Regions from separate parts of the Mesorhizobium sp. GW821-FHT04C10 genome, predicted to be linked through region 1. Evidence: predicted binding sites of a transcription regulator. Region 1 holds the regulator's gene; each other region holds the start of a gene.
What was found. The regulator LexA, encoded in region 1, represses DNA repair genes until DNA is damaged. The targets are predictions, from matches to a motif close to TGTTCNNNNTGTGTTCNG.
Positions count from the first base shown of each region.

Region 2: AC07UC_RS27565 (PA0069 family radical SAM protein) is a predicted target of LexA. The motif match lies at 1,748-1,765, and genes of this name have one in related genera.
Region 3: AC07UC_RS17950 (ATP-dependent helicase) is a predicted target of LexA. The motif match lies at 1,416-1,433, and genes of this name have one in related genera.

Region 1 covers NZ_JBWKTL010000001.1:4,449,867-4,453,145, forward strand. The annotation lists gene AC07UC_RS21555 (ComEC/Rec2 family competence protein) at 1-1,667, shown strand, start outside; gene lexA (transcriptional repressor LexA) at 1,661-2,398, opposite strand; gene AC07UC_RS21565 (threonine ammonia-lyase) at 2,750-3,279, opposite strand, start outside.
Region 2 covers NZ_JBWKTL010000001.1:5,649,867-5,653,145, forward strand. The annotation lists gene AC07UC_RS27550 (GFA family protein) at 1-36, shown strand, start outside; gene AC07UC_RS27555 (hypothetical protein) at 43-1,017, opposite strand; gene AC07UC_RS27560 (glycosyltransferase) at 1,162-1,689, opposite strand; gene AC07UC_RS27565 (PA0069 family radical SAM protein) at 1,840-2,994, shown strand; gene rnhB (ribonuclease HII) at 3,148-3,279, shown strand, end outside.
Region 3 covers NZ_JBWKTL010000001.1:3,715,733-3,719,011, reverse strand. The annotation lists gene AC07UC_RS17955 (glucose/quinate/shikimate family membrane-bound PQQ-dependent dehydrogenase) at 1-1,213, opposite strand, end outside; gene AC07UC_RS17950 (ATP-dependent helicase) at 1,475-3,279, shown strand, end outside.

The DNA of each region.
Region 1 (3,279 bases):
GCTTCTTTCTCGGCAATCCAAGAATCGTCACCGCCGACGACGATGAGATGCCGCTGTCTGCCCGCCTGTTTTCAGGGATAGAAAATGCCCGCGAAGCCATCGCCGACCATATCAGGAGCGTTGTTGGCGGTGCCGAAGGTGAGATCGCGGCAGCGCTGATCGTTGGCGTGCGCGCCGGCATTCCCAATGAAATCAACGAAGCGATGCGGCGCACCGGCATCTATCACATCATCTCCATTTCGGGACTGCATATGGCGCTGGTCGCCGGCACCATCATGGGTCTGCTGCGCGGTGCCTTCGCGCTGTTCCCGGATTTCTCCGCACGCCGGCCGGTGAAGAAATATGCGGCCGCCGCGGCACTGTTCTCGATCGCCGCCTACCTCATCATCTCAGGCGTCGTCGTTGCAGCCGAGCGCAGTTTCATCATGCTGGCGGTGATGCTGATTGCCGTATTGTTCGATCGCGCGGCGCTGACCATGCGCAATCTGGCGATCTCGGCGATCGCCGTCATCGTGGTGTCGCCGCACGAAGTTGTCGGCCCGAGCTTCCAGATGTCGTTCGCCGCAACGGCCGCGCTGGTCGGCGCCTATGCCGGCTGGGCGGATCACCGTGCGGGAAAGGCAAGACCGCCACCGCCAAAGCGGTCCCTGCCGGGGTTCCTGACGCGAAGATTCCTGCTGGCGACGGGCGGGTTGGCGATGACCTCCATCATTGCCGGCTGCGCCACGGCGCTGTTTGCCATCTGGCATTTCCAGCGTGTGTCACCGCTCAGCCTGTTCGCCAATCTCGCCGTCATGCCTATCGTGTCACTGATTGTCATGCCTTTCGCTGTTCTCAGTTCTCTTGCGATGCCCTTTGGTGCCGATGGTCCCTTTCTCTACGTGATGGGCAAGGGCCTGACCGTGATGATCTCCATATCGGCGTGGATATCGGAACGCTCCCCCGTCGATGCGATCGGGCTGATTTCACAACACTCCGTGCTGCTGGTGACGATTGCCCTGGTCATCGCGACGATGGCGACGACATGGCTGCGGCTCGCGGCAGTGCCATTCGCGCTCGCCGGCCTGTTGACCGTGTCTGATACGCGCATGCCGGATGTGCTGATCTCCGAAGACGCGCGGCTGGTCGCGGTGCCGATCGGCGGTGGCGAACTCGCGGTCAGCCGAGCTCGGCCGAACGAATTCACCGTCGACAATTGGAATCGCGCGTTGGTGTCCGAAACCATTGTCACACCGGAGATGTTCAACAAGGCGGACGGGCAATTCGACATTGCCGATGTCGTCAATCTACCGCCAGGGGCACCGTTCTACTGCACGGAAGGCATCTGTCTCGCCCGGCATCCGTCTGGCGCGATCATCGCGCATGTCGAAGACCGCAAGGCTACCTGGAAGGCCTGCGGCTTCGCCGACCTGATCGTTGTCAATGACGCGACGGGCTACGATGCCTGCCACAACCCGCTGGTCCTCGTCATCACCAAGCGGCAACTTGCACGCAAGGGCAGTGCCGCCGTCTTCTTTGACCGCCAATCGGCGACCGGTCCGCCAACCGTCAGCTTCGCCGTGGACGGGCCGTATCGGCCCTGGCACGAGCAACGAAAGTTTTCGCGTGAGGCGAGGGGGCTGCCACCCTATCAAAAAGCCGAAACGCCGGCTGCTCCTGCTCAGTAGCGCCTGATCAGCCCGACCAGCTTGCCTTGCACCTTGACCCTATCCGGCCCGAAAATGCGTGTCTCGTAGGCCGGGTTGGCGGCCTCAAGGGCAATCGAGGCGCCCTTGCGGCGGAACCGTTTCAAGGTCGCTTCCTCCTCGTCGACCAGCGCCACGACGATCTCGCCCGGGCTCGCCGTATCGGCGTTGCGGATAATGACCGTGTCGCCATCGAAGATGCCGGCCTCGATCATCGAGTCGCCCTTGACCTCCAGCGCATAGTGCTCGCCACCCATGATCATGTCCGGCGGCACCGAGATCGAATGCGTCTGATGCTGGATCGCATCGATCGGCACGCCGGCGGCGATACGGCCCATCACCGGGATCGACACGGCGGAGACCGCGTCGTCGTCATTGCCGGCAGAAGGCAAGCGCGACGGCGCCGGCTTGATCTGGCGGCCGAGGCCGCCTTGACCGAGACTGCCCTGAATGACACTCGGCGAGAATTTCTTTGCGGCGTTGAGGCCGGGCGCGATCGAATCCGGCAGCCGCAGCACTTCCAATGCCCGCGCCCGGTTGGGCAGCCGCCTGATAAAGCCGCGTTCCTCCAGTGCCGTGATCAGGCGATGGATCCCTGACTTGGAGGCGAGATCGAGCGCTTCCTTCATCTCGTCAAAGGAGGGCGGGATACCGCTTTCCTTCAGCCGTTCATGGATGAACATCAGAAGTTCATGTTGCTTGCGCGTCAGCATGGCGCCCCCCAGGCATTGAACGAAGGGTGTGAATCGGAATCGAAAAACAAACCCAGAACAAACACTATCTGTTCCAGTTGTGTTCCGCAACTGTTTAAAGTTTAGTGAATTTGTTAAGGCATCTGAAATTATCCGCTGCCGGCAGTGGGCAGCAATCGACCACCTCCGCGCCAAGGCGAGCATTGAAATCATTTTGGTTAATGGCCTGTGGTCCACCCTCTTGTCCCGCTTGGCATCAGCGTTTGAAGGGCATTCACAGGGCGGATTGCAGGGGCCAATCGATCCATTTCGAGCGGAACGAAACGAAATCAAAACGCCAACAATCGCTGGCTATCCGGGGATAGAACGCGTTCAGGCTTCCGGCATCGCTCCGCCCAGAATCTGCGCATAGGCGCCGGCATCGATATTGCCGCCGGAGATAACGCAGACGACGTTGCCGGTTGCCCGCTCGCTGCGGAGCGCGGCGGCGAGCGAGGCGGCACCCGCGCCTTCGGCCACGATCTTTGCCTTCGAGAACAACAGGCGCATCGCTTCCGTGACCTGATCGAGGCTGACGGCAATGGCGCCGTCGATAGACTGGCTTGCCAATGGCCATAGGCCGGGCACCAGCGATGGGCCGCCTATGCTCTTGATGAAGGAGGGGCGCGTCTCGATCTCGACAATGCGTCCGGCCGCCAGCGCCGCCGTGACCGGAGCCGCATTCTCATCCTCGACGGCGAAGACCTTCGTCTGGCTCCGCATCGCCTTGACCGCACTGGCGACACCGGTTGTCATGCTCCCTCCGCCATAAGGTGTCAGGACGCAATCGACCTCGGGCAGATCTTCGGCGATCTCGAGGCCAATGGTCGCGTTGCCGGCAAGCACCGCCTGGTCGGTGACCG
Region 2 (3,279 bases), 1.2 Mb from region 1:
CTCCGCTGGATGCCGGTCGAGATCAGCTTCGACTGATCCCGCTCAGCGGATGACCGGCTCTCCATGGAAGCGCCGGCGTGACGGGCGCGAAACACCGAAGCCCACCTCCATCATCAGCCTCGGCGTGCGCGCCGGCACGGTGCCCATGTGGAAGCCGAACGGGTCCTCGACGAAGCCGAGGCCAGCTTCGCCTGTCAGCGTCACCGGGCTTTGCTCGCCATAGACGTCCAGCACCTCCTGGGCGGGATGGCCGACCAACAGGGTCAACTGATGCTTTATGGCGCGGCGCCTATGGCTGCCCCTGACATAGACATGCGGACCGGTGTCGGCGTCGACAGGCCTGAGGTAGAAGAAGAATTTCAGCATGCGCCAGTCATCGAGGTCGAAATGATACTTGCCGAGCGAGGCAAGGTTCTTGTCGGCGTCGGAGGCCTCGCCGGTTGGAAAGCTCCACCAGACGCGTGTGGTGATCAGTTTCGCCTGGCCGCCGAGATAGTGCGCGGCTATGTCGAGCAGCAGCGGGTCGCGCTGTATGGCGAGTGCCGCCGGGCAGTCGAGGATGCGCTCGAAATAGTGTCCGCTGAGCAGCGAGCGAGCCAGGCGTTTCTCGGCTTGCGCATGCTCGCCCGGCATGAATTCGAGACGGCGGTCGAAATTGCCGAAGCAAGGCGTGCGGTCCGCGAAACGCGCGATCTCCTCATGAATTTCCCATGGCAGGACCAGGCCTGAAAACAGGCCGTCAGAGCGCAGCGCATCGACCACCGCCGCCCGCTCGACACCGGAAAACATCGTATCCCCAAGATTGTCGGCAGGACGGGCGCGTTTTGCACCCAGCCAATGCATTCGGCGCCCGGGCATTGTGCGCGCCAGCATGAACATCGGCAGCCAGGCAGGGTTTTCGCGCAGGTCCGTGAGATAGGTCGGAATGCGCACGGCGATGCGCCGCAACAGGCCGCCATTGCGCGCAATGGCCTCGAGACTGGCGGCGCCGGATTTGTCTGGGGTTGAAAGGTTCATCGGGTCCTCGTCCGTGAGCGTGAACCCGATGCCGCATCGGTGCTCACCACTCGTATGACCCAAACCCACTTCACCACCTCCGGGAGAGGTTAACCCCGCGTCACGTTTTGTGCAATGCACAATGGACAGAGCACATGCAAAAAATCACTTTGGCGAGCGGTGCTGCTGCTTCGGCGGCGCTACCCAGATCTCGGCGTCGAGCCTCTTTGTCGCCAGGCCACGCGCCAGCGCCTCGGCGCTACCGGCGCTCTTCGACAAGGACGCGGCTTGCCGCTTGCTGATCACCAGCCCATCGGCGAGCGCACGGTTTCCCGAAAAGACCCGAGCCAGGAACGGTGTGCGGCTGCCCCGCGCGCGTGAGAATCGCGCCGCCATGGTTTGCCGCGCCGTGTGGGCGACAACCGCATCGATCCACCCCTCCACCAGCCGCGCGCCCGGCTCCAGCAGCAGCAGCCAGTCACCCTTGGCCTGCCGGATCCCCAAGGCAATGCCGCCGCTTGCCACGTACTGGCAGCCGGCATGCTCGGCGACATGATGCGTCTGGTCCGTGGAGCCGGTGTCGCAGACGACGACCTCGCGCACCACGCCCTCGACAGCGCCGCCAATCAGCGAGCTGAGCGTACGGGCGAGAGCCTCCTCGTCATTGCGCGTTTCAATGAGAACACTGAGCATGTTTAGCCGAATAGCGGAAAGCAGCGCATAGCGCCAGTTTTTGCAGCGCAGCATAGAAAGTTCTTGATTTGTTCTCCTCGAGAAAATAGGAATAATTTCATGAACCGAGCGATTCGAAACAACATGGACAGTCCCTGGGAGCGGGCCAAGATGGAACCGATCGTGCGCGCCGACATTGCAGCCTTCGGAGCTGGACGAGCCGAGATGGCCAATGCGATGATCGAGCAGAGTGGCATGCGTATCCGTCCGGACCGCAATCGCGGCCGGTCGGCGGGCATCAATCCGTCCGGCCGGTTCGAGCCGATCAGCCGCCATGTCTTCGATGATGGCTGGGATTCGCTGGAGGAGCTGCCGCCCTTCAAGACCGAAGTGCAGGTTGAAAAGCCGCGCACCATCATCACCCGCAACGAATCGCCTGACATCTCCTTCGACCGGTCGATCAACCCCTATCGCGGCTGCGAACATGGCTGCGTTTATTGCTTCGCACGGCCGACGCACGCCTTCATGGGCCTATCGCCGGGCCTGGATTTCGAATCCAAGCTGTTCGCCAAGCCGGATGCGGCACGGTTGCTCGACAAGGAACTGTCGAAGGACGGCTACCAGCCGCGCACCATCGCCATCGGCACCAACACCGACCCTTACCAGCCGATCGAAAAGCAATACCGGATCATGCGCGAGATCCTCGAAGTGCTGGAAGCGCGTGGCCATCCGGTCGGCATCGTCACCAAGTCCGCATTGGTGACGCGCGATATCGACATCTTGTCGCGCATGGCCGAGCGCGGACTGGCCAAGGTGGCGCTGTCGGTGACGACAATGGACCGCATGCTGGCGCGCACCATGGAACCCCGTGCGTCGACGCCGACCAAGCGGCTGGAGGCGATCCGGCAGCTTTCGGATGCCGGCATTCCGGCTTCGGTCATGGTGGCGCCGATCATCCCCGGCCTCACCGACCAGGAGATGGAACGGATCCTCGATTCGGCGCGCGCGGCGGGTGCGCGCGAGGCGGGCTACGTCGTTCTGCGCCTGCCTTTGGAGGTCAGCCCGATCTTCAAGGACTGGCTGCTGCGCCACTATCCCGACCGTTACCGCCACGTGATGTCGCTGATCCGTTCGATGCGCGACGGCAAGGACTACGATTCGGAATGGGGCAAGCGCATGAAGGGCGCCGGACCCTACGCCTGGCAGATCGGCCGCCGCTTCGAGATCACCGCCAAACGGCTCGGCCTCAACGCTGAGCGGCGCACGCTGCGCACCGACCAGTTCGTCGCGGCCGGAAAGGACCAGGAGCAGTTGATGCTGCTCTGAACGCCCCCTTCGCCGCCGCCGCTTCATTGCGGTCGCGGCAAAGAATCCCGTCCGGCCTGCCCCGGCCTGCAGACGGTGCCCTCCCGGTCCGGCGCCCCACCCGACCCGGAGGGACTTGCGGAGAATCGGAGCCGATGCGAACCTCGCCGCAACATGGCTCGCGCGCGTTCCGATTCTCCGCTTCTCTTCGAAATCGTCGAGAAACCCGATTTCTCCTTCGAGACGAAGGCGATGGCTGACGGGCTATGGCCTGTCGCGGGAATGGATGAGGCCGGCCGCGGCCCG
Region 3 (3,279 bases), 730 kb from region 1:
GCACGTAAAGCAGGCCAAGTTTCTCGTCGGCGCTCGGCGTCGACCACATGTTGGGCGAGTTGGCGGTGTAGGTCTGGCCGACCGGCAGCGGCGTCGTCTGGTCCGGATTGCCGGAATCCCAGTTCCAAATCAGCTTGCCGGTGCTCGCATCATAGGCGCGGATAACGCCCGACGGCTCCTGCGTCGAATAATTGTCGTTGACCGCTCCGCCGACGATGATCTTGCCGCCGGCAATCAGCGGCGCCGAGGTCGAATAGTAATAGCCCGATTTCGGGTACGGCATGTTGGTCAGGAGGTTGAGCGTGCCGGCCTCGGCGAAGGCGGGACAGACCTGCCCGTTGGCGGCGTCGAGCGCGATCAGCCGGGCATCCGAGGTCGGCAGGTAGACGCGGGTCGCGCAGGGTTGGCCGGCCGCGACAGCGGCATCGGCATAGTAGGACACGCCGCGGCAGGTCTGGTGCTGGCGGTCCTTGTCGAGCTTGATCTTGGGGTCGTAGCGCCATTTTTCCTTGCCGGTCGCGGCGTCGACCGCGATGGCGAAATTGTGCGGCGTGCAGATGTAGAGCGTGTCGCCGATCTTGAGCGGCGTCACCTGGTAGGTGGTCTCGCCGATATCGTCCGGCCCCTTCACGTCGCCGGTGCGATAGGTCCAGGCCGGCTGCAGATTGGCGACATTGTCCGGTGTGATCTGGTCGAGCGGCGAATAGCGCTGGCCGAATTGCGTGCGGCCATAGAAGTGCCATTCGCCGGCCGGCACGTCATTGCCCAGATTGGCGTTGGGGGTCACCTTGTCGGTGTCGAGCGCGCCGGCGATGTCCTTCGGGTCCGTGGTCATCGAATAGCCGGCCACCGCCAGCGAGGCCAGCACCGCCAGGATCAGCGGCGCGCGCCCGTCAGGACCGACAAGGCCTCGCCGCGCCCACGGCGTCAGCAGCCATAGCGCCACCAGCACGATGATGCCGCCGCGCGGGCCGAGTTCCCACCAGTCGAAGCCGGTTTCCCAGACCGCCCAGGCCAGCGTGCCGAGCACGATCGCCGCGTAGAGCCACAGCGCCGTGGAACGGCGCCGGTAGAGCAGCCAGGCCGCGATCAGGAAGGCCAAGCCAACGATGATGTAGTACCAGCTGCCGCCCAGCGAGGCCAACCAGATGCCGCCAGCGCCAAGCGCCAGACCGAGGAGGAAGAGAACGAGGGAGGTGATGGTGACAGCCAAGATGATACTCCTTCGACTGTTGCGCGCCTCGCGCGGCCATGGGCAACCCGGCATTGCGTTCCTGCCCGGTACACAACTTTCTCCCGCCCGCCTCGCCTGTCAAGCTTGGGCCACGAGCCGACGGGCAGCTCTCGGTCCGGCTGCAAATGCGCGGCGGGCTGAGCGTCATGCGAGCCAAGGTGGCCGGATAGGCCACTTTACCGGGAACAAAACGTAGACAGTTCTGGTCTTTCCCTCCCGAATCACTACATTCGGGGGAAGATGTCCGGCTTTTCCGAAGACATGCCCTTTTTCGACGAACCCAATGCGCGGCCCACGGCCCCGTCGGGCATTGCCGCGCGCGCCATGGCTGCCCGCGGCGGCCACAACAATGCGCCGGACTATCTCCGGGGGCTGAATCCGGAACAAAGGCTGGCGGTGGAGACCACCGAGGGTCCTGTTCTGGTACTGGCCGGCGCCGGCACCGGCAAGACGCGGGTGCTGACCACCCGCATCGCCCACATCCTCGCCACCGGCAGGGCTTTCCCCTCCCAGATCCTCGCCGTGACCTTCACCAACAAGGCCGCGCGCGAGATGAAGCAGCGCATCGGCATCCTGATCGGCGAAGGCAATGTCGAAGGCATGCCGTGGCTCGGCACCTTCCACTCGATCGGCGTCAAGCTGTTGCGCCGTCATGCCGAGCTTGCCGGGCTGCGCTCCGATTTCACCATTCTCGACACCGACGATGTCGTCAGGCTGATCAAGCAGTTGATCCAGGCCGAGGGCCTCGACGACAAGCGCTGGCCGGCCAAGCAGTTCGCGCAGATGATCGATGGTTGGAAGAACAAGGGGCAAGGCCCGGCCGATATCGCCGAGGGCGATGCGCGCAGCTTCGCCAACGGCAAGGGCCGCGAGCTCTACAAGACCTATCAGGAGCGCCTGCAGACGCTGAACGCCTGCGACTTCGGTGACCTGCTCTGCCACCCGATCCGCATCTTCCGCGCCAATCCCGACGTGCTGAAAGACTATCACCGGCGCTTCAAATACATCCTCGTCGACGAATACCAGGACACCAACACAGCCCAGTACATGTGGCTGCGGCTTTTGGCGCAGCGGCCGGAAGCCGGGCGTGCGTCAACGTCGACGGATATGCGATCGGCCGAAGGCCGCAAGCCCGACCGGGCGTCGGCCGGCCAGGCCGCCCCCGCGGAGGCCAGCGAGCGAAGCTCGCGTGCGGCCGTGAGCGACAACAAAGTCAACATCTGCTGCGTCGGCGACGACGACCAGTCGATCTATGGCTGGCGCGGCGCCGAGGTCGACAACATCCTGCGCTTCGACAAGGATTTCCCGGGCGCCACCATCATAAGGCTGGAGCGCAACTACCGCTCCACCGCGCATATCCTGGGTGCTGCCTCCCACCTCATCGCCCACAATGAGGGCCGTTTCGGCAAGACGCTGTTCACCGACCGCAACGACCCCGAAGATGGCAAGGTCAATGTCCACGCCGCCTGGGATTCCGAGGAGGAAGCCCGCGCCGTCGGCGAGACCATCGAGGCCTATCAGCGCCAGAAACACAATCTCAACGACATGGCGATTCTCGTCCGCGCGTCCTTCCAGATGCGCGCCTTCGAGGAGCGCTTCACCACGCTCGGCCTTAACTACCGCGTCATCGGCGGCCCGCGTTTCTATGAGCGCATGGAAATCCGCGATGCGATGGCCTTCTTCCGCGTCGTCGCGCAAGGCGCCGACGACCTCGCCTTCGAGCGCATTGTCAATGTGCCCAAGCGCGGGCTCGGCGAAGCCACCATCCGCCAGATCCACGACACTGCCCGCGCCCTGCGCATCCCGATGCTGGAGGCTGCCGGCAATCTTGCTGAAAGCGACGAGCTGAAGCCGAAGCCGCGCGCGGCGCTGCGCGAGGTCGCGGCCAATTTCGAGCGCTGGCAGAAGGCGCTGGAGACCAAGCCGCACACCGAGCTCGCCGAGACCATTCTCGAGGAGAGCGGCTATACCGATATGTGGAAGAACGACCGCTCGGCCGAAGCGCCCGGTCGGCTGGAGAACCTGAAGGAACTGATCCGTTCCAT